One region of the Dysgonomonas sp. ZJ709 genome, then DNA from elsewhere that is predicted to be linked to it. Evidence: riboswitches for the same ligand, from Rfam matches in the RefSeq annotation. Region 1 holds a riboswitch; the other holds the start of a gene.

What was found. Region 1 has a riboswitch for thiamine pyrophosphate ahead of G7Y56_RS01850 (TonB-dependent receptor). Riboswitches for the same ligand answer to the same signal wherever they lie in the genome.
Region 2: another riboswitch for thiamine pyrophosphate. It lies ahead of thiD (bifunctional hydroxymethylpyrimidine kinase/phosphomethylpyrimidine kinase); the one in region 1 lies ahead of G7Y56_RS01850 (TonB-dependent receptor).

Annotation. Positions count from the first base shown of each region.
Region 1 is NZ_JAAKEM010000001.1:396,061-412,045, reverse strand. Features, by position in the region: gene G7Y56_RS01860 (DEAD/DEAH box helicase) at 1-1,027, opposite strand, end outside; gene G7Y56_RS01855 (hypothetical protein) at 1,038-1,559, opposite strand; TPP riboswitch at 1,737-1,834, shown strand; gene G7Y56_RS01850 (TonB-dependent receptor) at 1,948-4,173, shown strand; gene pnuC (nicotinamide riboside transporter PnuC) at 4,349-4,951, shown strand; gene G7Y56_RS01840 (glycosyltransferase) at 5,049-6,113, shown strand; gene G7Y56_RS01835 (glycosyltransferase family 2 protein) at 6,110-7,174, shown strand; gene G7Y56_RS01830 (hypothetical protein) at 7,182-8,453, shown strand; gene G7Y56_RS01825 (nucleotidyltransferase family protein) at 8,460-9,158, shown strand; gene G7Y56_RS01820 (glycosyltransferase family 2 protein) at 9,168-9,992, shown strand; gene G7Y56_RS01815 (HAD-IIIA family hydrolase) at 9,976-10,527, shown strand; gene G7Y56_RS01810 (SIS domain-containing protein) at 10,538-11,122, shown strand; gene G7Y56_RS01805 (dehydrogenase) at 11,125-12,153, shown strand; gene G7Y56_RS01800 (hypothetical protein) at 12,159-12,998, shown strand; gene G7Y56_RS01795 (glycosyltransferase family 1 protein) at 13,002-14,063, shown strand; gene G7Y56_RS01790 (succinate dehydrogenase cytochrome b subunit) at 14,271-14,969, shown strand; gene G7Y56_RS01785 (fumarate reductase/succinate dehydrogenase flavoprotein subunit) at 15,014-15,985, shown strand, end outside.
Region 2 is NZ_JAAKEM010000003.1:3,676-19,660, reverse strand. Features, by position in the region: gene G7Y56_RS03435 (nucleosidase) at 131-697, opposite strand; gene G7Y56_RS03430 (HesA/MoeB/ThiF family protein) at 742-1,440, opposite strand; gene thiH (2-iminoacetate synthase ThiH) at 1,472-2,587, opposite strand; partial or broken gene thiC (phosphomethylpyrimidine synthase ThiC) at 2,590-4,202, opposite strand; gene G7Y56_RS03415 (thiazole synthase) at 4,382-5,149, opposite strand; gene G7Y56_RS03410 (thiamine phosphate synthase) at 5,146-5,778, opposite strand; gene G7Y56_RS03405 (thiamine phosphate synthase) at 5,778-6,383, opposite strand; gene thiS (sulfur carrier protein ThiS) at 6,386-6,586, opposite strand; gene thiD (bifunctional hydroxymethylpyrimidine kinase/phosphomethylpyrimidine kinase) at 6,576-7,415, opposite strand; TPP riboswitch at 7,466-7,557, opposite strand; gene G7Y56_RS03390 (FISUMP domain-containing protein) at 7,816-9,792, opposite strand; gene G7Y56_RS03385 (FISUMP domain-containing protein) at 10,202-11,434, opposite strand; gene G7Y56_RS03380 (cupin domain-containing protein) at 12,067-12,570, opposite strand; partial or broken gene G7Y56_RS03375 (carboxymuconolactone decarboxylase family protein) at 12,616-13,842, opposite strand; gene G7Y56_RS03370 (aldo/keto reductase) at 13,884-15,284, opposite strand; gene G7Y56_RS03365 (DUF1893 domain-containing protein) at 15,328-15,768, opposite strand; gene G7Y56_RS03360 (4Fe-4S binding protein) at 15,781-15,985, opposite strand, start outside.

The DNA.
Region 1 (15,985 bases):
CGCAAAAGAAAGAGGGTTCGAGTACACAATCCTGCACTTTAAAACCATTCGCAGGCATATCATTCAACACAACCCGCTTGATATTATTAAAATGGCGCTGAGCCTTCGCCATAAACTCTCTGAAATCGCTATTCTCTTTTATATCCCTACATGTAGAATACTCGAAAGGCATCTGTAAAAAAGATTTTGTAAAAACCTCTCCAAATTTTAAATCCTGAGGATTCGGGGCATAAATCAATTCGTCGAGAAAATAGTTCGCCAAATTTCCCAATAAGATATAATGGGTATTTGCCGGCTGTTCAAATTTCCGTCGGAAGTAATGCAAATGAGAACTGCCATAATTTTGAAAGCATTCTGCCATTGCAGAAGCATCTATCAGATAATCGGGTTCTAAAACAAACACTTTCGGTATGTAATAGCCCGAATCGTCAATCTTAACATCAATTAAATTAAGTTGGACACCTATCCATAAACGATCGATTGTCTCGTTGAATAGGTGATTTATAGGAGATATATTATATCTGACTTTTAATTCTACATCGGCTAAACTATCGGCACAGCAAATCAGGTATTCATTCTCTCTGTCAATAGATAATAGTTGTACCCTGATTTTATCGAGTCGTAAAGGCGGTTTAATTTCTGTTTCGGCAAGTAGTTCTTCCGTATCTTCTACAATCTTTTCACCTGACACTATATTGAAGAACTGTTCGATAGTATTTTTTGCGTAATGATACTGCACTGTCGATACCAGATTATCGTCACTGCGAAGAAGAAAAGAAGCTTTTACACGAATATTCTGTAATTGCCATTCAATACTTTTTGGCAAATCATATTTCTGTGCAATGAAAACGAGACGAGCGAATAAAGAAGGAAACTGCAAAGATTCACTCATAGTGAGTTCTTTGCAGCTTCGCTCTAACACCTGCTTCAAATGCAAGTATTTATTTCTTAATGATAAATCAGATTGATCTAATTCCTGTATTTCAGAGAGAAAATCGGAAAATAATTTAAGTGAATTATCTGACATAACATTCGTCTTAATCTCTAATTAAGATATCAATATTATTGGAAAAATTAAACTCAATAGGACCACCATCGCCGATATTAGAATTACCGACTATCGTTATATCAACATAGCCTTTATATCTTATCCTATTCATAACTTCCGTCATTAATGAATAGTAAACATCATTATTTATAATAAATTCGCCTTGTATGTCTCCCGATACACCATTTTGCTCATAAAAGACCCTTGTATCTCCATCCAATACAATTCTAAAAGATATCCTGTCCAAACGTGTTAGATTAGACAACAACAACCAAGAATCAATATTACGAATATCTATCATATCTTCACGAGAAGGGCTATATCCCTGAATATCGACATTTCTAATTCTTATTGTTTGCTCAAAATACCCATCTTGTCGAGCGACAGGAACAACTGCGCTAAAATCCAAAGTTGCAGCTTTCCAATAATCATTCCTCTTATCACACGATGAAAACGAAAATCCGATAACTAAAGAGAATAATGTAATTAAAGTAAGTTTGTAAAAATTCATTGCCTAGATAATTTATTTTGGTTTGGCACAAAAGTAATACTTTTCCATTTCATTATAGATCATTCAGCTTATAATGTTTCTTTCTACTAACGATAGATTTATAAGGAAGAATAGTTAATAGATTTTTTTTATATAAGTGTTTATTCTTCAATTCAAATTAATCGTATATCTTTACATCCGAAATCTTAGGGGTGCCTTAATAAAACGGGCTGAGATCACACCCATATAAACCTGATCCGGGTAATGCCGGCGGAGGGAATGGATTATGTGTTTTGCGCACACGCATATTCTTAAAATTCGGGAAACCATCTTATCAAACCCCTTTTTTGTTTAACATCTGTAATGAAGATAACAATACTTGTCCTCTTACAACTAATTAGGTATTTAAATGAAAAAGGTACTTTTTATAACAACTACTCTTATACTGGGTAGCATAGGACTATATGCACAACAGAGAGCTGATAACTTAAAACTGGTTCAGCTCGAAGAAGTTGTAGTATCGGCTACACGAGCAGGAAAAAATGCTCCGATAGCCCACTCCAACCTCAACGAAGCACAAATCAAGAATGACAATGCTGCGAGAAATATTCCATTTGTATTACAAACCTTACCATCCGTAGTAGCCTATTCTGAAGACGGAACGGGAGTGGGTAACACATCGTACCGCATAAGGGGTACAGATGCCAACCGCATTAATGTCACACTAAATGGTATGCCACTCAATAACCCTGAGAGTCAGGAAGTATATTGGGTAAATATCCCCGACTTGTCTAATTCCTTACAGAGTATACAGGTACAGCGAGGTGTAGGAACAGCAACCAATGGAGCTGCGTCTTTTGGCGGAAGTATTTCGCTACAAACCACAGGCTCGAAACCTGATGCATATGGGCTGGCATCGACAGCAATCGGCAGTTACAATACATTCGTATCGAGTATTGCAGCGGGAACTGGTATCATGAAAAACGGATTATCAATAGATGGACGTTATTCACGAGTAACCGGTGACGGTTATATCCGCAACGGAAAGGTCGATCATAAAACGGGTTATGCTACCGTTGCCCATTTTACCGATAAACAAATGCTTCGCTTTGTCTATATCAATGCCATACAACACACAGGCATAACATGGGAAGGAGTTGATCCCGAAATGATGGCTATAGACCGAAGATTCAATATAGCTGGGCAATATACCGATGAAGCAGGGAATATCCGTTACTACGATAATGAGACAGATAATTACTATTCTAACATTGCACAAGCAATTTATACACGCCAACTAAACAGCAATCTTACTCTCAATGGTAATTTTAGCTATAACAATGGATATGGTTATTACGAAAACTATAAAACCAAGCAAAATCTTGAAGAAAAATTCGGTTTACCACCTCAAGTTATAGATGGAGTTACATACAAGAAATCGGATGTAATACGCAGAAAATTATTATCGAATAATTTATATGTCGGAATCTTAAATCTTACATACCAAAAAGATAAATTATCGCTAAGCGGAGGTGGCATGTACAGTTATTTCGAGGGTTCCCATTATGGCAAATTACCTTGGGTAATGTTTAATGACAACATACCGATCAATTATGAATGGTATCGTGAAGAAGCAACCAAAAGAGATATGAATGCATTTGTCAAAGCGGAATATCGCCTGATCGACGGCGCTGAGAGATTGACACTCTTCGGCGAAGTGCAAAATCGTTATATAGACTATCGCATGAAAGGAACAGATGACGACATGGCTGATCTTAGCAAAAACTATTACTTCAATTTCTTCAATCCGAAAATTGGTTTATCATATAGTTTCGACGATTTCAACGAAGTATATGCCTCTCTGGGTATTTCGAATAGAGAGCCATTACGAGCAGACCTGAAAGAACTTCACAAAGGCAATCGCAATGTCGAATCTGAACGTCTCTTCGATTATGAGTTTGGATATAGGTATGCCAATACCACATTCTCCTTCGACGCTAATTTCTATTACATGGATTACAGGGATCAGTTGGTTCAGACAGGAAAACTGAGCGATACTGGCTATAAATTGCAGGAAAATGTACCCGACAGTTACCGCATGGGGGTAGAGCTATCAGCTGCTTATACTCCGGTGAAATGGTTACGTTTAGATGCAAACACAGCATTAAGCCGCAATAAAATCCAGAATTACACAGCTTATTTTAAAACCTATGATAATATGGAAGATTGGAACGTTGTGGAACAAAAATCGGAGTTTTTCAAATCGACTAACATATCTTTCTCACCGACTGTAGTAGGAAGCGGGATCATAACGGTTATCCCGATGAAAGATCTGAATTTCTCGCTGGTGAATAAATATGTTGGTAAGATGTATTATGACAATACTTCAAACAAAGACAATCAGTTAGATGACTACTTTGTTGCCAACTTTATAGCCGGATATTCTTTCCAAGCTAACAAAATAGGTAAGATCGAATTGCAATTCTTTATAAACAACGTGTTCAACAAAGAATATGTAGCTAATGCATGGGTAAGTACAGAGAAATTTGCCGATGGAAGCAAACCGTCTGTTTACAAAGGGTTATTTCCTCAAGCACCACGTAATATTATGGCACGAGTAGGTATTAGCTTTTAACACTTTCCTGTCATCCCGATACGTAGTGAGGGATCTATCCATTCTATAACGAGAGTATAATCAAGATCCCTCACTACGTATCGGGATGACAGAACAGAGGGAATATAGATCATAAAGAGTAAATCATACTTATATTAAACTCCCTTTAATTTATACACTATATAATTAAAATATTATGTTAGAATTTGTTCAAAATAACTGGGTTAGTATAGTAGGTGCCATTATAGGATTACTCTACTTATATTTAGAATACAAAGCTAACATTATGATGTGGGCTGCCAGTATTGTCATGGCTGCCTTTTATATATACATATTCTACGACACACAATTATATGCCAGCATGGCAATCTATGTGTATTTTTTTGCTGCATCAGCCTACGGGTGGATATTGTGGTTGACAAAATACAAACGAACAGAAACAGATAGTGGCGTAACAATCCATGCGCCAAAATCCTCAATTATCCCGATTATTGGGGGAATTATCGTAGTTTTTGTGATAATTTATCTGCTTCTTATCCATTACACCATAGACCAAGATTATCTGACTATAGGTGATGCTTTGACCACTTCGCTCAATATCGTAGCCTTATGGATGATTTCGCGCCGATGGGTAGAGCAATGGCTATTGCTTATCCCTGCTAATGCTATATCGAGCATATTATTGTTTGTTCAGCATGATATTATGTCGGGAAGTTTGTTTGTTATATTCTTCATTGTCTCCATTTTCGGATATTACAAATGGAAAAAACTCGCTATAACCCCGCCTAAACTCACTTAAATATATTGTCATTAGTGATAAATTAAGGCTTTGCCATCTCTAAATGTAGATAAAAGCTATTATATTTGTACTTTAGAGTAATTATATAAAGTCATTAATGAGAATCTTTCAAGTAATAACAGTCTCGGAGTATGGTGGTGCGCAAACAATTGTTGCCAACCTTATTAAGAGTTTGAGCCCTAAACACGAGGTCTTCGTTTTGTACGGAGGAAACGGTGAGGCTTGGAGCCAACTTGGGAGTAATTTCACAAGAATAAAACTCTGCAAACACCGTAAAGGAGTTTCTTGGAAAGATTTTTTTCTATTACTCAAATTATTTTATTACAGAATAAAATACAGACCGGATGTTGTTCATCTTCATTCGTCTAAAATGGGTGCTTTGGGGCGAATGGCATTCAATCCGAAAAAGATCGTATATACAGTACATGGTTTCGATTCGATACGAAAAGGGTATCGTAAGTTCTTGATAGTTGAACAAAAATTAAAAGACAGAGCATTCCGGATTGTAGGTGTAAGCAAATATGATGTAAACTGTCTTCGAGAAGAAGGAATTTCGGAAAATGTTGTTCGCATATATAATGCTGTAACTGACAATTACATAACGCATAGCAACGAGCAAGACAGTATAACACACGAACTTGAGCTTATAAAAATAAAATATCCTCAGATAGTGATGTGCATCTCCCGAATATCGAAACAAAAGAAACTCGATCTATTTCTTGACGTAGCCAAGAGAATGCCTAAATATGCCTTTGTCTGGATAGGAAATAAGGAAACAATACCGAACCTACCAGAGAATGTATTTTGCTTAGGTGAAGCTCATTCTGCTTCGATCTATCTTCGATATGCAGATGTATTTATGCTGCCATCCAACTACGAAGGCTTACCGATGTCGTTACTCGAAGCATTATCGTTCGGTGTTCCTATCGTTGCATCTGCCGTGGGAGGCATTACAGAAATTTTAGACGGGAAGAATGGCTTTTCGATAGTCAACAAATCATATCTTTTTGAAGAAAAGATTGAATATATACTATCAGATAACAACGTACACAATAAAATGTCAGAATATGCAAGAGAATATTATCTTGCCAACTTTACAATAGAAAAGATGGTAGACGCCTACACATCTATATTTAATTCGATAGCAGAAAAGAAAAAATGAGCCAACCATTAGTATCAGTATTAATGCCTTGTTACAACGTTGAAAAATATGTTGTAGAAGCTATGAGTTCGATACTAAACCAAACATATCGTAATATCGAAGTAATTGCAATTAATGATTGCTCGACAGATAACACGAGTGATATTCTGGCAAAAATGGCAAAAGAAGACTCTCGAATAAAGGTTATAAACAATGATGAGAACCTGAAGTTGATCAAAACTCTCAACAAAGGGATTACATTATGCTCGGGAGACTATATAGCCCGGATGGATGCGGATGATATTGCACTTCCTACCCGAATAGAAAAAGAAGTTGACTTTCTTGAAAGCAATAACGATCACGATGTTGTGAGCACTCAGTTTTACACCTTCAGATCAAACAAACCTGACAAGCTCTATTTGCACCACAATCCGCTACATGACTGCGAATTACGTGCCTACATACTGTTCAAATCCGGAATATGTCATCCTGCTGTAATGATTCGTCGACGCGTCTTTACTGAACTCGATCTTAATTTCGAAATGCAATACCTTCATGTAGAAGATTATGCATTATGGTCGAAAGCAATCTATAAAACCAAGATTGCAAATCTTAGCGAACCGCTATTACTTTACCGTGTCCATCAACAGCAAGTTTCTACGTTGAACGAGCAGCTTCAGATAGATAACAAAAAGAAAGTTTTCAAGATACATTGCGAACAGTTAGGACTACCTACCACAGATGAATATTTAGATATTTATGCTTCTGTAGCAGAATGTACACCAACACAATCGTCAATAGAATACCTAGACAAATGTGAAGATTTCATGCTTTCATTAATAAAACGCAATAAAGATAAACCTTTCTGCGAGGAAGCATATCTCAAATATATACTGTCGTTGCATTGGCTTCGTTTATGTGCAAATTCACAGTTAGGACTCAAAGTGATAAGACGACTAAAAAAATCTGCTTTGTATATAAATAAAAATTACGCATTCAGAGATTTTGTAATTTTATATACAAAATGCATATTTAGACTGAAATACAAGAAGTCCTTCATTTATAAAATAATGTTTAGATAATAGTAACATGAAAGATATCATTATAAATACTATTGCCAAAGCATTACTACTTATATTAGTCTTTTACCTAATATATCCTCAGGCTTTAGAGATACGAGGTTCATCATTTATTTCTATGTCCGGTATCGTTGGCATAATATTATACGGATTACATAAATTTCCTTTTAAAGAAGTAGTATCGGTATTGATAGTTTTTGGGATATTAATATTTATCTGCTATATATCGGCTTATGTCAATGGCTTTGTCGACGACTTTATGACAGGATATATCAGAAGCCAAATGGGATGGTTCTTCACCGCTTATATGATCATATATTTCATGTATCGGATACATGGGAACCCTACTATTTATACAGTTCTCGGATATATTATCGCTGCAATTGCTCTACAAAGTATAATAACTTTGATTATGTTCTTCAACGAAGCCGCCAACGATTTCTTCTTTTCTCTTCAATTAAAATCCATTGTTGATGAAGAAACAAAAGAGATAGCTGAGAAAGAACGGCTTATTGGGTATGGAATAGGTTTTTTCGGAGCCGGAATTGTAGCCGGTTATGCGCTTATATTCATAATGTACCTATTTCTGAAAATAAAAATGAACATTAAATCTTTTATTTTCCTGGCGCTGCTATATGCATTTATTTTCTACGTCGGCTTATTTTCAGCCAGAACTACTGTCATTGGGTTCACTGCCAGTTTCGTAGTTTTTGCTATACTATTCTTCATCGATATTAAGCCAGAGAGACGTCAAGGAATAAATTTCATTGGAATATTATTACTTCTTCTAGTGGTCGGATATGCCCTCTGCTATATATACTTTCCCGATTTTACAGAATGGGCTTTTGAACTATTTGACCGATTCAGAAAAGAGGGACGGATAGAGACTTCATCTTCAAACGGTATAATAGGGATGCTATATGCTCCCAATGATTTCAAAACGTTCATTATTGGCAATGGTAAGATGGACTTCTTTGGTAGTGATGTAGGCTATACAAGACTTATGTTTTACATCGGCGTTCCGGGAATGATTATGTATTTCTTCTATAGTACGTATGTGGGGATAAAATGTTTTACAAAAGACTGGACATTAAATTTTTTGATAATAGCATTACTCATTTACAACATGATTATGAACGTAAAAGGTTTTACGGATCTTAATATGATCCTGTATTTGTTTTTCTTTTACTTCTTATTTTATAAATATTATGTCTTTTTACCTAAGGTATATTCCAATCAACGAAGAGAAATTTCTAAAAAAGACCCGATAAGTCAAATATAAATTAATATGAAAGAATGTATAATCTTAGCCGGGGGGCTTGGAACCAGACTGCAATCGGTTGTGAAAGATGTTCCAAAATGTATGGCAGAAGTATCTGGCAAACCATTTCTTCATTATTTACTAGATTATCTGATAAAAGAGAATTTTGAACATATTATCCTATCATTAGGATACAAATCGGACATTGTCATCAACTGGCTTAACACATTAGACCTTTCTGTGAAAATCTCACATGTTATAGAGAGTGAGCCTCTGGGAACGGGAGGGGCTATAAAATTAGCTTTTCAGAAAGTTCAGACTCAGCAAGCGCTTGTTATAAACGGCGATACATTTTTCGATATTAATACAGATGCTTTAATAAATTTTCACGATAAAAAATCCGCTGATATATCTATTACACTAAAATCGATGACTGATTTTGATCGATATGGATCAGTTGAAACAAATACAGAAGGACGTATATTAAAGTTCAATGAAAAGCAATACTGTACTCAAGGGTTGATTAATGGGGGAGTATATTTGATAAACAAAAACATATTTAACAATCTCGATTTTCCCGAAAAATTTTCTTTTGAAAAAGATGTGATGGAAGAAAGACTAGACTCTCTTAAAATATATGGTTGTGAACAAAACTCTTATTTTATAGATATCGGAATTCCATCGGACTTTGAAAAGGCAAATTTAGATTTCAAAAACAGAATATAATACTACTATATGCAACAACGATGTGACATAATATCTGTAGTAACCGTTGTTTACAATGGAAAGAATTTCATTGAAAAAACTTTACAAAGTGTACTTAGTCAAGACTATCCCTATATCGAATATATCGTGATTGACGGAGGATCTACAGACGGCACAGTTGATATCATAAAAAAGTATAGCGATCAGATTACCTACTGGATCAGTGAGCCCGACAAAGGCATATACGATGCTATGAACAAAGCAATAGATCGTGCTACCGGAAAATGGATCAATTTCATGAATGCAGGAGATTATTTCTATTCCGATAATGCTATAAAAGATATTTTCTCTACTGACACCGATATTGATAAATATGCAATCATTTATGGTGATGCAGAATTCAGGCTAAAAAACATAGCTTATATCGTTCCTGCCGGAGATGAGTGCAATACAAATGAATACATGCCTTTTTCGCATCAGGCGGCATTTATAAAAAGCGATATAGCAAAAGCTACAAAGTTTGATACCTCTTACAGAATTGTCGCAGATACAGCCCTTTCCCTTAAGCTTCTAAGAGAAGGCTATCAATTTAAGCATATCCCCGTTGTTGTCTGTTCATACGATGCTCTGGAAGGTCTAAGTGTACAAAATAGCATAAGGCGCTCTAAAGAGTTGGTCGATATGCAAGTCAAACTGAATGGGGCCAATCCCAACTCTTCTTACTTTAAGAGATATATACGAAATGCTTATATCAAACAGTATTTTAAAAAACTGTTGCCGACATCTCTTTGGACAAGATTCAGAGAGTCTGACATAAAGAAAAACAATCCATATACCTATGTCAACACAAAATAAGCAATTTAAATATGTCTTTCTAGACAGAGATGGTGTGATCAATGAAGAAAGACCGGATGATTATGTAAAAAACATCTCGGAATTTATTTTTATAGAGGGAGCAATCGAAGCCATCGCCCTATTGACAAAGATATTCGAAGATATATTTATTATAACCAATCAGCGAGGTGTGGGTCGTGGCATTATGACTACCGAAGAATTGGATAGTATTCATTTTTATATGCTCTCACAAATTGAAAAAGCCGGGGGACGAATATCTAAAATCTATTTCTGCTCAGATATAGATTCAACATCAATTAATAGAAAGCCCAATATAGGTATGGCCTTTCAAACAAAAAGAGATTTCCCTCAGGTCGATTTCAAACGATCTATTATGATAGGTAATAGCCGTTCCGATATCGAATTCGGCAACAAAGCAGGTATGTATACAGTTTTGGTCGGTGATAAATACCCTAAAAATGATAAAATATTTAAAAACATAAATGCTTATTATGAAAATCTCTCTAAGTTTGTAATATCTTTACAAAACGACTAAAACAATAGCTATGAATATTATAAAACAACGTCTACAAGAATCTATTGATGTAAAGAAACAATTGATAGAAAATGAATCGATCCTTAAAGAGATAGAAAATGCAGCTATGCTGATCATTGATAGAATAAAAGCAGGAGGATCAGCCTATTTTGCCGGAAACGGGGGAAGTGCTGCTGATGCTCAACATCTAGCCGCCGAGCTATCAGGTAGATTTTACATTGACAGACAACCTCTTTCGGCCGACGCATTGCATTGCAACACTTCTTTTCTGACAGCTGTTGCCAATGATTATTCATACGATGTTGTATATGCTCGCTTGTTAAGTGGTATCGGACGTAGAGGCGATGTTCTTATTGGATTATCTACATCCGGAAACTCGAAAAATATAGTTAAAGCCTTTGAAAAAGCCAAACAAATGGGTATTTCCACTATTGCCCTTACAGGAGAAGGCGGTGGGCAAATGGGCAAATTAGCTGATATATGTATAAGTGTGCCTTCTAAAGACACTCCTCGTATCCAAGAATCACATATAACGATAGGTCATATTATCTGCGAAATAATCGAAAGCACATTGTTTGGAAATCCTAATAAGTAATTATGGTATATAGAAGTAAAGCTCCTTTCAGACTAGGTTTAGCCGGTGGAGGCACAGATGTTTCGCCTTACTCCGATCTCTTTGGTGGGTGCATTCTTAATGCAACTATCAGTTTATATGCGTATGCAAATATAGAGCCAAGAGAGGATAATAAAATTGTGTTTCGTATTCCACAAACAGGAGAAGAATATATATTCGATTCCGCTCTAGAATTAACTATATTAGGAGATAAAGCGGACTTGATGAAAGGGATATATAATCGCGTTGTCAAGGACTTCGTTGACGCTCCTTTATCCTTCACACTGACTTGCGCTTTAGAAGTGCCTTTTGGCTCAGGATTGGGGACTTCATCTACTCTTGCTATTGCCATATTAGGTGCTTATGCAGAATGGTTATCTTTGCCATTAGGCGAATACGATATGGCCTATTTGGCTTACCTTATAGAGCGTGTAGATTTGAAGCAAGCGGGAGGAAAACAAGATCAATATGCTGCAGCATTCGGAGGTTTCAACTTCATGGAATTTTATTCGGATGACAAGGTTATTGTCAATCCTTTAAGAATAAAGAATGAAACCATTAACGAATTGTCCAACAACCTGTTACTATACTACACCAATTCGAGCCGCAATTCGGGTGATATCATCGAAAAACAACAGAAGAACGTAACTGAGAATAAAGAAAAATCGATAGAGGCTATGCATGGTATCAAACAGCAAGCTTACGAAATAAAAGAAGCTATTCTAAAAAACAATCTCGACGAAATTGGGGATATTCTTCACCGAAGCTGGACTTTCAAAAAAGAAATGGCTGATGGCATTACAACTCCCTTATTTGAAGAATTATACGATACTGCAATAAACGCAGGTGCTTCAGGAGGCAAAATATCCGGAGCCGGTGGCGGTGGATATGTATTTTTTTACTGCCCGGGCAACACTAGATTCGAAGTAGCCAAGGCCTTAGAAAAACTGGGAGGTAAAGTACAGCCATACACTTTTACGAAAAAAGGTTTAGAGACCTGGCATACAAAATAATTCAGATGAAGATAGCTGTTCTTATACGTGTTTATGACAGAATTGAAGATCTGAAATATAATCTCCAAATCATATCCGACACATGGAAGGAAAATGAGTATTATATAATCGTTGTTAGTAATGGTAAGAACAAAGGCTATGAAATACCTTCTGAATCATTACCGCTTATAGATAAGCTCGTCATACTGGAAGAAAACGCAGGACATCGTAAAGGCAACTCTCAATTGTTAATGGAAGGCATTAAATATATTCCCCAAGAATATGATTACACATTAATATTGGAAGCCGACACATGGGTATATACGGATACTATTCATACCAAATACGCCCATTTACTCTCTCAATCACAATATGCCGTTTGGGCTAGTGCCGACTGGTACGACAAATCTTATGGGCTAGCGACAGACTTCGCTCTTATTAAATCTGATTATATAAGAAATAATCCAAAATTATTCGATTTCGAGCTATTCCCTGAATGTCATATATCTAATTTTCTGAGAGATAACAAAGGTAACTATATCTGGATTTCAGAAAATATGCCCGTACATGTACCCAGTTATATAAAATATAAATATCCCTACGTACCGAATATAAAAGAAGGACGTTTCTATGTTTTTCCTAAATCAAAAACAGCAACACATCACATTGAGTTCTTAAAAGGTGGAATGCAACAAAAGAAAGAGTACTTCAATATACTGGCCGATTGTGACTATTTCGCCGATGCTAAAGTATCGAATAAAGCATGGAAACGCTTCAAAATGAGATTCTGGATAGGGCTTACCAAATGTTTTATCAAGAAAAGCTGGTTCAGAAAAAAAATATATATAGAAATACCCAATCAATAAAATATGTTTGTAGTAAACGGTAGATATTTAACTCAGAAAGCAACAGGGGTGCATCGCTACGCCTTCGAGATATGCAATAAACTACACGAAATGGGTGTCGATTTTCATGTTGCTGTACCCAAAGAAATACATCCTGACTACAAATTCAGTTTTAAAACTGTGAAATGCGGTTCATTGAACACCCATCTTTGGGAACAAATATCACTGCCCCGTTACCTAAGGAGCATAGACAGTCCTCTTTTGATAAGCTTTACAGGCTGTGGCCCATTAAACTACAACAATCAGATTATGACCATTCACGACGTATCGCACGAGCGTTATCCTGAATGGTTTTCTAAAAATTACTATCGTTTCTACCATTACATGATGCCTCGTATCGGTCGCAAAGCACATGCTGTACTTACAGTCAGTGAGTTTTCGAAAAACGAAATTGTAGAAACATTAGGACTTGATCCCCAGAAAATACATGTAATACATAGCAATGTACCTTTTCATAATAAGCCATCCAAAGAGGATATATTAAATTACAAACTGGCCCCTGATAGCGAAAGATACATCCTTGCCGTTTCGTCGATGGATCCAAGAAAAAACTTTATCCGCCTTGTCAAAGCATTCAATCTGATTGAAGATAAATCGATCAAACTATATATCATAGGAATGCGCTTTAAGGCATTCAATACACCCGATTTAAAAGAACTGGTAGGAGAAAACATCCATTTACCCGGATATATTGACGACGAAGCACTTCAAACAATGTATCAAAATGCTCTTCTTTCAGTCTATCCTTCTCTCTATGAAGGATTCGGGCTGCCACCACTAGAATCGATGACTTTCGGCTGTCCGGCTATTAATTCAGATATACCCGCCTTGCGTGAAGTAAGTGAAGATGCCGCTTTATATGTCGACCCTTTCGATGTGAACGATATCACAAATAAAATAAACCTATTAGTTAGTGATGCGGATTTACGACAATCGCTTCGAATAAAAGGATTGGAGCAAATAAAAAAATATTCGTGGAAAAAATCAGCTGAACAAGTTTACAAGTTAGCGTGTAAGTTCATGTAATTTAGTCTTGCAACTCTTATTTTTTCGGCTTATTTAAAACAAAAACAGAAAAAGCATTTTGATAAAAAGGCTTGCATTTCCCTTTGATAATCCCTTTATTTAATCTACTTTTGTAAGGTAATAGAAAAAACCGATAGCTTATGTTTATTTTCTATATCGACAACTAAAAAATTAACTATTCTAAAATAACTAAAACAAATTTAATTTATGAGTTGGTTACTTAAATCTTCTATTGGCAAGAAGCTGATAATGAGTATTTCAGGCATCGTTCTTGTCTTATTTTTGTTGTTTCACGTCTCGATGAACGTGACAGCTGTGTTTTCGGAAGATGCTTACAATGCCATTTGTGCTTTATTAGGTGCTAATTGGTATGCCGTAGCAGCAACTGCAGGTTTGGGTGCAATCGTTGCAATCCACTTTATCTACGCGATTATCTTAACGCTTCAAAACCGTAAAGCACGTGGTAACGACCGCTACGCAGTAAACTCTCGTCCTAAAAACGTAGAGTGGGCTTCTCAAAACATGCTAGCGCTGGGCATAATCGTTGTCGGGTTCATGTTACTTCACTTTAGCCAGTTCTGGTACAAAATGATGTTTGCTGAAATAATGGGACATCACGAAGTAGAACTAGGCGGAAATATGGTTTCCCCTCAAGATGGAGCTGCATTTATTAAGTACTACTTCAGTCACCTATGGGTTGTAATAGCCTATTTGGTATGGTATGTGGCACTATGGTTCCATTTGTCTCACGGATTCTGGAGCTCTGTCCAAACTATCGGATGGAATAGCAAAATTTGGATGAATCGCTGGAAAGTGATCGGACAAGTACTTGCGACTGTTATTTGTCTGGGATTTGCTTTTGTAACCATCTATTTTTACGCAAAATCACTTTGCTTATTCGCTTGAGCAGACTGTGATTATTTTTGTTAAAGATTAAAAGAAAAACAGATATGAGTACTATACTAGATCCGAAGAAAGATTCAAAAATTCCAGAAGGTCAATTGGCCGAAAAATGGACTAACTATAAAGCTCACCAAAAACTGGTGAACCCTGCCAACAAACGTCGCTTAGATGTTATTATAGTAGGAACTGGTCTTGCAGGAGCATCGGCAGCAGCATCTCTTGGAGAGATGGGCTTCAATGTATTAAACTTCTGTATCCAAGACTCACCTCGTCGTGCTCACTCTATTGCAGCACAAGGGGGGATCAATGCAGCAAAAAATTATCAAAACGATGGTGACTCTGTTTACCGTCTGTTTTACGATACAATAAAAGGTGGTGACTACCGTGCTCGTGAAGCTAACGTACATCGCCTTGCCGAAGTAGCGAACAGCATTATCGACCAATGCGTAGCTCAAGGAGTTCCTTTTGCACGCGAATACGGTGGTCTTCTAGACAACCGTTCATTTGGTGGAGCTCAGGTTTCCCGTACGTTCTATGCTAAAGGACAAACAGGACAACAATTGCTATTAGGCGCATACTCTGCCCTAAGCCGTCAGGTAAACAAAGGCACAGTAAAACTTTATACCCGTTACGAAATGGTCGATGTTGTTATGATCGACGGTCGTGCACGAGGTATACTTGCCCGCAACCTTACAACAGGTAAGATAGAGCGTTTTGCAGCTCATGCAGTAGTAATCGCTACAGGTGGATACGGAAATACATTTTTCCTTTCTACAAATGCAATGGGATCGAACGGTTCGGCATTGATACAAGCATACAAAAAAGGTGCTTACTTTGCAAACCCTTGCTTCGCTCAAATCCATCCTACTTGTATTCCTGTTCACGGAGAATTCCAATCAAAACTTACTTTGATGTCGGAATCACTTCGTAACGATGGCCGTATCTGGGTTCCCAAAAAGAAAGAAGATGCAGAAGCTATTCGCGCAGGTAAATTAAAACCAACTCAACTTAAAGAAGAA
Region 2 (15,985 bases), on a different contig from region 1:
TGACAAAGAGAGTAAAAAACAAACAAAAAGAAAATCTTTTGAAAAGTCAAGACGACTTCAAAATTAATATCCTAAGAGGCTTTATTTTAAAGAAAAATCTCTTAGGATATCAAAAAATGAAAGTTCAAATTTATTTGTCTTTAAACCAATCTTCAAATCCTTTACGGGCATCGGACAGTTTGTCCTCCCAATGTTTTACCGAATTTTCCCCTATAATATCTGTAACATATTTAATAGCTAAAAAAGGTATATCAAATTCACGGCAGACAATGGCTTGCGCAAACGCCTCCATATCTACAACATCTCCGTCCATCGATGTAATCTCCGTAACAAAGCTGTCGCCTGTGTTACATGTTCCCACTCTACCGTTTGTTGAAGTCCAGTCCTCTAATATTTTCTTCTCTTTGTGTATAGGAGTGAAATCAACTTCGAACTCAATTCCCGGAAGTTTTACCATTTCATAATCCCGATCGATAAAACGGCGGCAAACAAATATGTTTCCAATTCTATGATTATGTGTCCCGGCTGTCCCCATATTTAGAACTAAGTCGGGACGGTTTTCGCATAGAGCTTTTGTAAGCATCATTGCAGATCGTATTTTGCCAATACCTGTATGAAGATATTCTATCTTGCATCCATTGATTGTAATAGGGACAAATTCTTCTTTAACAGCGTAAGTAACTAATATCTTATTCATCAGATTATATTTTTTGTACAAAAATAATATAATTATATATCAGATCAGGTCTTAATTTTCAGAGAATGAAAATTCATCGTTTTCCCATCAAATATAAGGATGCGGTTCAAGATCAAATCTCCAATCCCCGTTAGATACTTTATAGCTTCTGTAGCCTGTATGCTGCCTATAACCCCGGCAATAGAACCAAGTATGCCTATCTGTGCCGAAGTCGGAACAGTTCCTTCTTCAGGCGGATTATCAAAAACAGACCTGTAATCGGCATACCCCGGAATATAAGTCATTATTTCGCCCCGCAGAGCTAAAACAGCCCCATGAGAATATGGCTTTTGTTCTTTTACGCAGACATCGTTAATCAAAAATTTAGTGGTATAATTATCACAGCAATCAACAACAAAGTCGTACTCTTTTATGATCTCCGCTGCATTATCTGTTGTAAATTTGAAACCATAAGTATTGACCTTAACTTCGGGATTGAGAGCCGTCAGTTTTTCCTTAGCCGATTCGATTTTATTTTTTCCTAAATCAGTAGTCTGATGAAGTATTTGTCGTTGGAGGTTTGAAATATCCACTACATCATAATCAATGATACCTAGTGTGCCCACACCTGCGGCAGCCAGATAAAATAAAACAGGTGATCCCAATCCTCCGGCTCCAACTACTAAGACTTTTGATTGTTTAAGTTTTTGTTGACCGTCCTCTCCAAAGCCTTCTATCAATATATTTCTTGTATATCTATCCATATTTTTCTTTTAAATAAAAAGGTCTGAGATCTTATTGAAGACTTAAATCCCAATCTTTCCATACAACGTCATATCCTTGATTCTTAACTGCCGATAATACTGCGTCAGGACAACGGTCGTCATTTACAGCAAATTGTTCTAATTCGTCTTTATAGACCGCATATCCACCCGGATCGGTTTTTGAACCTGCGCTTAGCGACGTAATACCAAGCGTAGTCATATTATCCCTGAATAATTTATCTTCACGGGTAGATAAGGCTATCTCTATATCATGATCAAAAATGCGGTAAGCAAAGATGATCTGAGCCAGTTCTTTGTCAGACATAACTACATTCGGCTGAAACTCTTCCCCTTCATGTGGGCGCATACGTGGAAATGAAACCGAATATTTGGTCTGCCAATAAGTCTTTTGCAAGTATCTTAGATGTAGAGCCATCATTGTAGCATCAGTTCGCCAGTCTTCCAAGCCTATCAGTACACCTAATCCAATTTTATGTACTCCTGCCTTCCCCATCCGATCAAAACCATCAAGACGCCAATCGAATTTTGATTTCATTCCTTTAGGATGGTAGACCTTATACCTGGCTTTGTAGTATGTTTCCTGATAACAATATACTGCATTAAGTCCGGCATCAGTAAGTGTCTTATATTCTGTTTCTTTAAGCGGTTGTACTTCTATTGATATCGACGAGAAGTAGGGTTTTACCAAGCGGATTGCATTCTCCAGATAATCGACCCCTGCGTCTCGTGGGTTTTCTCCTGTAACTAACAAGATATGTTGGAAATCGCCAATCTTTTTAATAGCTTCTACTTCACGCATAATCTGTTCGTCGGTAAGAATTATACGTTTGATATCATTATTATGATTGAATCCGCAATATACGCAGTGATTAACACACGAATTGGTAAGATATAGCGGTACATAAAACTGTATAGTTTTACCAAAGCGCTGCTGTGTATATTTTCGGCTCAATACAGCCATCTGTTCCAAATAGGATTGAGCAGCGGGAGAGATTAATGCCATAAAATCATCCGTGTTAAGTCGGCTTTTGTTCAAAGCAATCTCTACATCTTTTGCTGTACGGGTATAGATTCGGGATTTAATATCATCCCAATCATACTCATTTATTAATTCTGTAAATTCCATCGTTAACATTCGTTGAGTTTAGCACATTCGTGCATTTCTTTTGTCAATTTCATTGCACAGAAATGAGGGCCACACATGGTACAATGATCACTCTCGTTATCCAATCTTCCTATTTTATAATACTCCAAAGCCTTTTCGGGATCTAATGATAAATTAAACTGATCTTTGCATCTGAAATCGTATCGAGCCTTGCTTAGTGCATTATCTCTTATTGCTGCTCCCGGGTGCTCTTTCGCTAGGTCTGCCGCATGAGCTGCTATTTTGTAAGCGATTACACCTGCTCTTACATCTTCTTTGTCGGGTAATCCTAAATGTTCTTTCGGGGTAACATAGCAGATCATAGCCGTGCCATACCAGGCAATTTGCGCTGCGCCAATGGCTGATGTGATATGATCGTAACCGGGAGCAATATCAGTAGTCAAAGGCCCTAATGTATAGAACGGAGCACCATGGCAATGAGCCAATTGTTCATCCATGTTTGCTTTAATCTTATGCATTGCTACATGCCCCGGACCTGAACATGGTGTCGCCACCCTTTCTTTGTTAATTCGCCTAAAACAGACAGTTCTGCAAACTGAGCGGCATCGTTTGCATCGGCAGTACAACCGGGGCGTAAACCATCGCCTAGCGAAATAGCTACATCGTATTGTTTCAATATTTCACATATATCATCGAAATGAGTGTAAAAGAAATTCTCCTTATTATGCATTGTCATCCAATTGCCGATAATAGATCCGCCACGTGATACAATACCTGTAGTGCGTCTTTTTACGAGTGCCAGATGAGACCGAAGTAATCCCGCATGAATGGTGAAATAATCTACTCCCTGCTCGCACTGTTCAATTAACGTATCACGATATATCTCCCAGTTAAGGTCTGCAATCTTGCCATTTACTTTTTCCAATGTCTGATATAAAGGCACAGTTCCTACAGGAACAGGAGTATTGCGGACTATCCATTCACGAGTCTCGTGGATATTTTCACCTGTCGATAAATCCATTAAGGTATCGCCTCCCCATTTGCAACTCCATACTGCTTTTTCCACTTCTTCGTCAATGCCTGACGAAAGGGCTGAATTACCTATGTTCGTGTTTATTTTAACTAGGAAATTTGTTCCGATAATCATCGGTTCGGCTTCGGGATGGTTGATATTAGCCGGAATAATGGCTCTGCCTGCTGCTATTTCGCTTCTTACAAATTCAGGGGTAATATGTGTTTTTATACCTAGTTCACCATTTTGCTGATTTTCACGGATAGCTACATATTCCATTTCTGGGGTAATGATTCCCTGCTGTGCATAATACATTTGTGTGATACTTTTACCTGTTTGTGCACGGCGAGGATAGTTTATCAAAGGAAAACGGATGGCATCTAATTTTTCATTAACCAAACGTTCATTACAATAATGAGATGTAAAAGCCGGTAACAGCTCTGTATCGTTTCTATCATTTATCCATTGCTCACGTATGCGTTGTAATCCTTTTGTTATGTCAATGGGAATATTAGGGTCGGAGTATTGACCACTTGTGTCATAAATGGTAACAGGAGCATTATATTCTTTTACCTCTTTTCCGTCGACAACTGTAATTGTATCCAACAATGATACCGAACGCATAGCCACGTTTATATCGTGAATTTCGCCTTTTACATATATCTTTTTCGATGAGGGGTAAGTAATACGATGATTTGTTTTCATAATTATTCTAAGTAAATGTAAATATTTAATGGGATATTTTATATCAATGACTGCCTATTGCTGTTATAGATAGAAAAGCAATAAATAGGTCTGCGACCTTACATTAAAAATGAGGTTAATGGACTACTTGCTTCTGCAAAGTTTAGTTGATTTGCCAATTGTGCTTCGAAAGCCATGCGTCCGCTTTCAACAGCGAGCTGAAATGCTTTTGCCATCGCAACGGGGTCACCTGCAATAGCAATCGCTGTATTTACAAGAACAGCATCGGCACCCATCTCCATAGCTTCTGCTGCATGCGACGGCGCACCTATTCCTGCATCTATAATTACAGGGATATTACTTTGCTCTATAATAATCTCAAGCAGATCCCGTGTCCGCAATCCTTTATTTGTTCCTATGGGAGCACCCAAGGGCATAACGGTTGCGGCTCCGGCATTTTCAAGTAGTTTGCAAAGTACAGGGTCTGCCTGTATATAAGGTAATACGATAAAGCCAAGTTTAGCTAGTTCTTCCGTTGCTTTCAATGTCTCTATCGGGTCGGGAAGAAGATATTTAGGATCGGGGTGAATTTCTAATTTCAGCCAGTTTGTTTCAAAAGCTTCACGAGCCAGTTGTGCAGCAAATACAACTTCTTTTGCATTGCGTACACCCGATGTGTTTGGCAGGAGTTGTATTCCCGGCTTTTTGATATGGATCAACATATTGTCTTGCTTATTTTCAAGATCAAGCCGTTTCATTGCTACTGTTACCATTTGTGTTTGTGAGGCAACAATGGCTTCACTCATTACATCATTGGAACTGAACTTGCCCGTTCCTAAAAAGAGTCGTGACTCGAACTCCTTTCCTGCTATCACTAAATTTTTCATAGCTGATATTTATTGATTAAGTTGATAATTTTCTGTGTTTCTTCTATCGGATTATCTGCGGATAGAATGGTAGAGGACAGTGCGATTCCGGATACTCCTGCACGCATAATGTCGGGAATGTCATTGATTGTTATTCCTCCGATAGCGAGTATAGGCAGATTTATGTTGTTTTCTTTGCATTGCCTTATAATTGATTGATAACCATTCAGTCCAAGAATAGGACTCAGGTTTTTCTTTGTTGTTGTAAAGCGGAAAGGACCCAAGCCGATGTAGTTCACACCCTCGTCATAGAGCCGTTTTATATCATCGAACGTGTTGGCTGTGCCTCCAATAATGAAGTCTTTCCCCAGTATTTTTCGTGCTTCACTGGGGAGCATATCTAACTTTCCGAGATGCACACCTTTAGCTTGCACCTTTTGGCAGACTACCACATGATCGTCGATATAAAGCAGTGCATCGTATTCGTTGCATAAGTCTTTTGCAGCTAAAGCTGTTCTTATTATATCATCTATGGGAGTATCCTTCATTCGTAATTGTATCTGTCGGCATCCCCCTTTTAATGCAATTTCTATCGATTGCAGGTAATCGAATTGTTGTGTTCGATGTGTTATAAATAAGAGTCCTTTCATTATTGGTTGCATATGGATTTAAGTTTATTAAATCGTTCTAACAGAGCATTCTCATCTCTATTCTCTTTGAAGTTTTTCCATAGTCCGCCTAAAACGGCTACTCCGCCAAACCCATAGGATACAGCAATTGGAATAGTATCTGAATCAATCCCACCCAGAGCAATAACCTTCTCTGTTATTATATTCAGATTCGTAGCTTCTATTAATTCTTCATGCGTAAAAGCACGGCTATACCCTGACTTTGATATACTATCGAAAATAGGACTCAAGAATACATAATTAAAATCATCCGAAGTTTCTAAACAATCAAGAGAGTGACAAGAACGACTAACAGAAAGCAATACTTTATTTGGTCGAATTGTATTTCTGCTGTTCAGATGTACTCCTTTCAGATCGAAATAATTAACTAATGAGAAATGATCATGTAGCACAATCCTATCGTGATATTTCGAAGCTATCTGAGATAGCAAAAGATATACTTCCTGTTCGGAGGATAAAGGTTTACGCAGATGCAATGTCAATACGCCGTTTTTGAAAAGTTTATTGAGAATTTGGGCTTCATTTTCAATTATCTCTTCAAGAGTGATTACTACTAAACTAATCATAGTTATCCTCCCGATACGGCTTGTATCAACATTAATTCATCATTCTCCGATAATATAGTTTTTGCCCATTCGTTTTTAGGAATAACTTCATAATCGATAGCAATGGCAATACCTTGCGATTTTAGCCCAAGATCTTCAATAAAAGAAGCTATAGTTGCTCTCTCTTTTATTTCATGATTTTGGCCATTTAACTTAATAATCATATTGTTTAGTATTTAATGGTTCTGGTTTGAAAAAATGATTAAGTGGACCGCAGCCTTTTCCTGTGATAATATCTTTTCCGGAATATATGGCATTGGTAATGTACTGCTTTGCAGCTCTGACAGCTATTTCAATATCCATACCTAAAGCCATGTATGCCGCAATAGCAGATGATAGGGTACAGCCTGTACCATGCAAATTACTTGTTCGGATATTTTTGGAAGAGAAGGAAACTGGAGCTTTATTCTGGCTGAAAAAGATATCGACAACATTAGCCTTTGGCAAATGTCCTCCTTTTATTAAGACGGCATTACAACCTTGATTAAGTAACACATCAGCAGCTTTTTGCATATCTGATTCCTGAGTAATTTTAATTCCGGAAAGTATTTCAGCCTCAGGTATATTGGGTGTGATAAGTGTTATTCGTTTGTATAATTCTTCCCTGAAAGAATGAATTGTTGATGCAGATACGAGCTTACTTCCAGTAGTAGAAATCATTACCGGATCCATAATCACCGTTTGAAGATTATACCTATCTATAATCGAGGCAACTATTTCTACTGTATCGGAATTAGGAAGCATACCTGTTTTGACAGTATCTATTAGCATGTCGTCTAGTACGGTTTCAAGTTGTTGACGTATGATTGAAGGGGAGAGAGTTTCTATAGCCCTTACTTCTTGTGTGTTTTGGGCAGTAATAGCGGTAATGACTGATATCCCAAAGACACCTATTGCTGAGAATGTCTTTAGGTCGGCTTGTATCCCTGCACCGCCGCCACTATCAGAACCTGCAATTGTTAATGCTGACAGATATCTCTTCTTGTTATTCATATTGGTTATTTAGATAATAAAACCAATCAAGAGATATCCTAGCTAAAGGAGAAGTATTCTTTTGTCATTCCTACGGCGGCATTACCCGCATCAGGTTTTAAGGGTATAATCTCAGCTTTTTAAAGCACCCCTTGATTGTTGTGTGACAAATGTAATGGAAATTTTAAATAAAATAGGTACTTGAATATATTTTTTACGATTATTTTAATTTGGATATTCTTGTCAACTTTAAGGTGCTAATGATATAATTTATGTGAAAATATTAGAGCCACAGGGGCTTATTTTCCTGTGGTTCTAATATTTTTAATCTTATAAATTGATTACAATTTTAGTATGTATATTATATGAAAACGTACCTCATAGTTCTCTCATGGATTCAACAACTACAAAACAAACGGATTTAATTATCCTTCTTGCAACGTACGGAAAACAAACTGTGCCGAACTGACGCATAACGGGTAACATTCATTAAGTTTTTAGGTATCTTTCGAGACCACGCTCCGGAAGGAAGAGGACTACCGCTGGCACTCCAGAAGATGCCTGTTTCTCCGTATTCCTTGGCTTTGGAGCCGTTGGCATAACCGACTAATAATACTCCGAAGCCACTGCGAAGCGTGGAAGAAATAATGTTGGATGAACCGTTGGGGACGATTGTTTCATCAGGAGCAGGGCATGAGTCTTTCATGCCCTGACCGTGAGTAGTGCCACGTTCATTATCACCTACGGTAATTGTTCCGTTAGCATCAGCGATTCCGCTATATTGGCTGGTATGGAGGTTGATTTCCTGTTCCAATTCTGTATATTCTGCATCGGACGGGAGATGCCAGCCATTAGGACAGATGCCTTGGCGCTTAATAGTGGTTTTATGTAGTTCTTCACCCTCATTGATACCTTCTTCGCCGGTAGTAGTATTTCCTTTAGAGTTGGTTGCAGCTGCCCAATTGTATAAGCGACCTATGCGAGGATTGTTGTTGAATGTGGTGGCTGTGGCACCATCGGTGCCTCCGTTAGGATAACACCAAAGTGGATTTAGAGAATTGTTGGTTGCAGATGGGCTAGTGCCCAAATTTTGTAGTACGGTATCATCGGTCCCGGTACGATCTGTATCAGCAAAACTGGTGGCGGCAAGGTTGGTAATCATCCAACGACGTTCTTTAGTGTTAGTGGGTGCATCTTCGTAGCCGAAGTTCCCCGAGAAGAAAATATTATCATTTTGGTCGGTGTGCCAAGCTATTTTGGTGATAGGGTGTGGGACATCTTTCGCAAATCCGGCGAGGTCGGCGCGGATTTTCCATTCTCCCATATTAGGCTCGGTGGTGCAGTTTAGTATCGATACAGTAATATCGTCGAAGCGTTTGATAGTTTGTGTGTCTTTAAAAGTGATATCTGCAGTTTGGTATTTATTTCCTGCCGCAACGGTGTACTGGAAGTTGGAATTGGCTGTAGTGCCGTCTTTTCTGTCACTCCCCTGAGTACTGCCAACTATCGGGCTGGTGCTTGAGAGAATATTACTCGGGTCGGTTTTAACGGTTGTCCATGCCACATTTCCTTCTACAGGCAACTTAACGTTTCCGGCAGTGGTATAGATACTTTGATTGCTGCTAAACTGATTATTGACTTTGAGGGCATAATTGGTTTGGTTGAGGGTTATGGTTTCGGTTGCAGTTTCGCCACATTCGTCCGTTATGGTAAAAGTCAATGCAGTCTCTCTCGATTGCCAGGGCGAATCAGGATTGCTAATATTCATCACATCAGGTATCATGCTAAAGATTGCCGGGCTTGCTTTCAGAGGGCTAGCGGTTCTATTTACATTGCTAAAAAGTACACCGCCGTCTTGTAAACTAGCACCTGTTATTGCTTTTTCAGTATAAGTCAGCAATCTGGTAGGAGACCATGTTATATCAAAACTTTGCATGTTGATAGCTCCGCGAGCATCGCGTCCACTGGGTAGGTCATAATATCGTTTTGTGCCCAAGTCGATGGAGACAGGTTCATCAGGACTCCATATACTTCGCCATTTTTCGCCATCCCACGAATATAAGCCATCGGGTATAGGGGCACATCTGGGTATGGATTCTCCCGATATGTTATAAACGATTAAGCCGACATGACTCATTTTTTGAGTTGCATAATCTGATTCGTCTCCCGTAAACATAGGATAGAGATTATCCATATCAGTGAGTTTTACCCGAGGCATTGCAAAACCTTTATTTGCTGTCACTTGTGGATTGGTGTGGGAGTCGCTGTCTTTTAGGTCTAGCAATGCGCCTTTGCGAGGAGCAGTACCGGAGCCAATCGTTACTTGTCCGACCAAAGTGGCAGGAATGAGAAATAGCATTGTACAAAGTATGGGCAACGTAAAGTTTTTGATTTTCATTTTGATAAAGTATTTGAATTAATTGTTGATAAGGATGGCATAGAGGTGTATATGTTATTTCTATACAGATATAAAAAAAATCGGGTAGACTGTGCGCAAATTTGCACGATATGTATAAACTATTTAAACCTCTCTTTGGAAGGGGTTGGTAAAAACTAGTTTCCCATTTTTTTAAAATAGGATTAACTATAAAATATTCAGAAATAACAACGACGTGGGAAGTCATTTAATTTTGACCGAAATTGAGCATTTAATTCTTTAGTATTATAAATATATTAAGTTCCTTAACAAACTTATTTTTATAATTATTATGATGCTAAGATAATATTTATTTAGTTTATGCAAGCTTTTTTATGTTAATATCGACTTTTGGTTGTTATTCATAGAATCAAAACCAATATTTAAATTATTAATTTTTCTTGCAACGAACAAAAAACATAAAGGAGCGAGAATTCTCGAATCGGTACACCGATGCATTACTATCTGTCAGATTCCGGAACCATGCGTTGCTATTACTACTGCTACTTGACGACCAAAAGAAACAACCGTAACCGTAATTGCCAGTGGAGCCACCGGAAGCATAACCGGCAAGAAGAGCATTAAATCCACCTAATAACGCAGAGAAACTTTTGCCATTGGTGACCGTGCTGCTACCATTTGGTGGACATACCGATTTTATAGCCGCTCCTTGGGCATCGGTAGCGGTCGATGATGGACGCCATCCATATCCAGGAAATGATGTACCGTATTCCCAAACAGTTTCCCAAGGAACCCATACATTTTTTTCCGATTCGCTATAGCTGCTGTACAAATGAGCATTATTATAAATGTGGCGTTCCAAGTCATTCCATTCTTTATCACTTGGCACATGCCATCCATTAGGACAAATACCTTGAACAGAAGCTACCGGATCGGTACCTGTAGGTGTTTGTCCTTGATTAGCTACGGAAGGGTTTTCTCCGTTGGTAGCAGCTGCCCAGTTGTATAACAAGCCGTTTTTTATCTTTAGCCTCCAGTCAGAAGATGGATGGTTAGCAGGAATATAAGGATTTGTATCTCCTTCAGCATAAGCAAAATATTTGTTGGTATAAGGGGATACCGCAGAATTTGCGGTATGCGTGAAACCAGTAAAATCGGTATAAGGATGGATAATTGGATCGTAACGTATATTTTCAAGCATCCAATCACCAGCTGCTCCGAAGCTACGTGCCAGATACACTTCACTATCACGTGGGTCGGATACCTTATAAACACTGGGAGAAGGTTGGTTGGTTTGTCCCAAATATTGCCAGGTTTGTCCGTTCCAAACATATAAACCCTTATAGATAGGGGTAGCTGCGCAACGATCTTCATTTGTGTTATACACCATTAAACCTATATGCTCATTGATGTCCCACGGAATACTACCTACAGATCCATTTATTGTGATTTTAAGATCTGTAACCGTAGTAGTTAATGAATTTAGAGCAACGCGAGGCAAAATTAATCCTTTATTAGAATTTCCATCTACAGTTTCTTTCAGATCTAGCAAAGCCCCTTTGTTGGGTGCGTTGTTACTGCCTATTGTTACTTGACCCTGTGCATGCAACACCAGTAGTCCGGAAATGAGAAATGTTAATTTTTTTAAATGTATTGTTCTCATTGTTGATGTACATTTTAATTTGTAAGTTCAAATTGATTAGTTTTGTAATTTTTCAATTTTTATGATTTCATTTGTCTTTATATTTTATCCGTTAAAGGAATAATAGAACAATGAAATAAATTAAAAATCAGGTGTAAATGTACTACTTTATATATTTCTATCAAGTTTATTTATCTTATTTTTTTAGCCACTAAACATGTTCTTTTGAGTAAGTTATCTGGCTGATCATTTTACCGACTTTGAATTTGGATTATTCATTATGTAAGCTAAAATATTGAAGGAGTATTTTCCTTTCAGGATCAAGATCAAATAGAGTGTTTTAAAGGTACAAGCTCGTTAATATTCGGACAATTTTTTCTAAGGTAGAAAATGTTTCTAAAAGTTATTGTATAAATATCATAGACGAATCATGGAATTATTTGACGAATAGTTATCATTTTTTACCGATATATTTGGTTTCGATTTGTTGTCCTAATTTGATATTCTACTGTCATAAGAGGTGTTTTTGTAAAAAACCTCTATAGATAATTAATTTATAGAGGTTTCCTTAGATTTTATTTAATATACTCCAAAGCCTAAAATTGATGTTTTTACACTATTATTTAATTTTACTTATGTTTTAGGCTGTCTGTTTATTTCTTATAACTATTATATTCTTCATCAGTTACAGGTTCTAGCCATACAACAGCACCTTTACTTGACTGTGTGCCGATTGCTATATGCTCAAATTCACTATCGGGTGTTGCACCATGCCAATGGATGATATCGGGTAAGATTTCAACAACATCGCCTACAGTGAGCAGTTGAATCGGTTTCCCTTTTTCCTGATAGTAGCCTGTTCCTCTTGTGCAGAGTAATATTTGACCGCCTGGATGCGAATGCCAATTGTTTCTGACTCCGGGCTCGAATATCACGTTTCCGACAGTTGCATCAAAGTTTTCTTTATCGGTAACCAACATTTTCAGCCATGCTTTTCCACTGAAATAATCATTATTGATTACATCTCCTTTTGGAAAAATCAGAGTTGTTTCTTTGTTATTTGCTGTTTCCATTTCATTTGTGTTTTTTTGATTATTGCAGCATGCAGTGAATCCAAATGCTATAACAGCTACTAATGCTATGCTAATTTTTTTCATGATTGTTATTTAAGATATTGTTTAAAGAATGAATCCATTTTGGGTAGTGATACCGTCGCCTAATCCCTGTCTGCGGGCACGCCCCATATCATACATGCTGATTGTTGCGAGTGCTTTTATTCTGTGGTCGATTTGTGCTGCGCTGACCGAATAGCCACCACCTCCACAAATACCGATCACACCAATACGGTTTTCATCTACATTTTGATGGTTACTTAAGAAGTCTACTGCTGCACTGAAATCTTCAACTCGTGTTTCGGGCGATTCTATGTAACGGGGATATCCACCACTTTCGCCATAATGAGAAGCATCGAAAGCAAGGGCTATATAGCCCAATTCTGCCATTTTTTGAGCATGCAGACCTGATGTTTGTTCTTTAACGCCACCGAAAGGATGCCCTACAACAATAGCTGCATATTTTTTGCTGGCATCATAATTTGGAGGAAAGTATAGGTTACCGGCTACATTAATTAGAAATCTGTTAGGGAAAGAGATTTTTTCTACTTTTACGCCATTTATCATTTCAGTTGTATTTACGTCGCTTTTCAAACCTTTGCTTTGTAATACTTCATTCAATACAGGCTTAGCTGCATCTGCTACCTCTTTACCTACATTCACTTCTATTACATTTATTAATTGACTTAATTGTTCGGGAGTTATTCCTACATTTAAAGACAGATTCATGTGTGAACTCAGCATCGGCTCTACACCTCCGATACTTATAAGTACGGATACTGTAACCATTTCTCTCTCAGCATAAGTGAGCACATCGCGTTCAAATATATCGGCGAAGAGATGTTCTTTAAGGAAGGTTTCTATTTCAGGGCTGAATGCTGCATAGCCTGTTGTTGGTCGTCCTTCGGATGGTGTAACTCCCGATAGTTCAGCAAGTATATCTTTACCACGTTCGTATTTATCGCGGGTATCGTTTATCGGTGACGCTTCACGCCCCCAATTATCGCTTATGCCTTTAGCTTTGCGTTGATCTAGAACTGTCATAAAGGTTTGTAATCCACGAAGACTTCTCGGAAATCCACAATAGGCATAAAGATGTACCAATACTTCTTTTATTTCGTTGACCGTTAGTCCGGCATCGAGTCCGGCATTCAGTTCTATTTGCAATTTATCAAGCTCTCCCCTAGCTGTAAAAGCGGAGATGGTAATTATCTTTTCTTGTTTTTTACTTAACATGTTGTTCTGTTTATTCTGTGCATTTATACCAACAGTAAATCCAAGGATCAATATTAGTGCACTTATTATTACTCTTTTCATAATTCAATATTCTTATATAATTATTTAGTCAGGCCTATATCTTAGAAAACAAGATTTTGCTTGAGTTGTTCTACAAATAGGTCGATACGCTGCATTTGCTGAGGAATTTCAATACTTTGCGGGCAATGCGGAACACATTGATTACAATCGATACAATGGCTCGCCTGCCGCAAACGTGGAACATCTCGGTCATACCCCACTAGAAATGCTCGTCGTGCTTTGCGATAATTTTTGTCCTGCGAGCTGGCTGGAACATTGCCTTCGTTAATACATTTATTATAGTGTGCAAAAACTCCCGGAATATCGATACCATATGGACATGGCATGCAATACAGACAAGCAGTGCATGGGACTGACGGGTATTTTAATATTATTTGAGCAGTGTCTTCCAGCAACTCAAATTCCTCTTTAGTGCAAGGATCAAGCGGGGCGTAAGTTCGGATATTATCTTGCAAATGTTCCATATAAGTCATACCACTCAATACAGTAAGCACATTAGGAAAGGAGCCTGCGAAGCGGAATGCCCAAGAGGCAATGCTTTCATCAGGACGCTGTTGTTTAAGCCGTCCCATCAGATAATTATTCATACTCGCCAGCCGTCCCCCCAATAAAGGCTCCATGACAACGGCAGGAATATCCCGTTTTTCCAATTCGCTAAGTAAATATTCAGCATTTGTATTCCATCCCGATGCATGCAGCCAATCTACATAGTTCAACTGTATCTGAACAAAATCCCAGCTTACTTTACCTTCATCTTGTTGAGATAACAGAAAATCAAAGGTTTCTATATCTCCATGAAATGACCATCCCAAATTACGGATTCGCCCTACTTCCCGCTCCTTTATCAGAAAATCCAACATTCCATTGTCGTAAAAGCGTTCCATTACAGCTTTCATTCCTCCTAGACCAATAGCATGTAGCAAATAATAATCGATATAATCTATCTGAAGGTTTTCCATCGATTTACGATATAAGGCTGTTGACCCTTCAAAAGTTCTCAATTGCGGATCTTCCCGATGAGTAGAAAGTTTTGTAGCAATAAAGAATTTATCTCGTGGGTGGCGTTTAAGGGCAATGCCTGTCGCAGCCTCCGAAAGCCCCCTGACATAAGGCGGAGCAGTGTCAAAGTAATTTACTCCATGTGCTATGGCATAATCTATCAAATCGTTTACCGCATCCTGATCTATTACTTCTCCACTTCCGTCTGGGGAGGCTTTCATAGGCCATCGCATGCAACCAAAGCCGAGAAGTGATACTTTATCACCTGTCGTAGGAGTGATCCGATAGGTCATTTTATCAGTCGGCACATCACCTATATTCGTTGTTCCTCCGCCTAAAGATTTATTCTTGGGATCACAACCGTAAAATGCTGCTGTGGATACTGCTGCACCAGCACCGAGCACTTTGAGAAAATGTCTGCGACCTATTTCTTTTTTATTCATAGCCATTCATAACAATTAAAGAGTTATTAGTTGTTTTATTATATTAAGCTATTGAGTTTAAATTTAATCGAGTATTTTTCATTTTTTCAATGAATTCCTCTATCGAAGGCAAAATGGCTTCAACTGATTTTCTCTCATAACAAATTTTTTCCATCGGACACCAATCTGTTTGATCTCGATTTTGGATATATGGGACTTCTTGGGCAAAGGATATTTCTATATTTGTTTCTTGAAATAATGCCAATGCCGAAGAACTAATTATATCAGTATACACTTCTTTAATGCCTCCCAAAATCATAAGTGATGCGGCTGCCTTTCCTACTATCTTGTCAGCGATTAGTGCGCCTTTCAAAAAATCTGGATCATTTTTTAGCAAATAGAATAAATCTGCAACTCCTCGTTGTGAAAATGTGCGAATTACTCCTTTGTTTAGAATCACACAGGAGTAATTCTCCTCATGAAGCATTCTTATTATTTCTTTCATATCGAATATTATTTAAATCATTTTATGTCTTTCGTGCCCCTCTACATAAATAGCACTAAATGGACGTGCCGGACATAGGCTTTCGCAGGCTCCGCAACCAATACATCGCTCTGTGTCTATAGCTGGTATTATAAGAGATTCAGAATCTTCTGAGAGTGGAATTAGCTGTATTGCCCCTGTCGGACAATGACGCTCACAATTCGTACATCGTACTTTG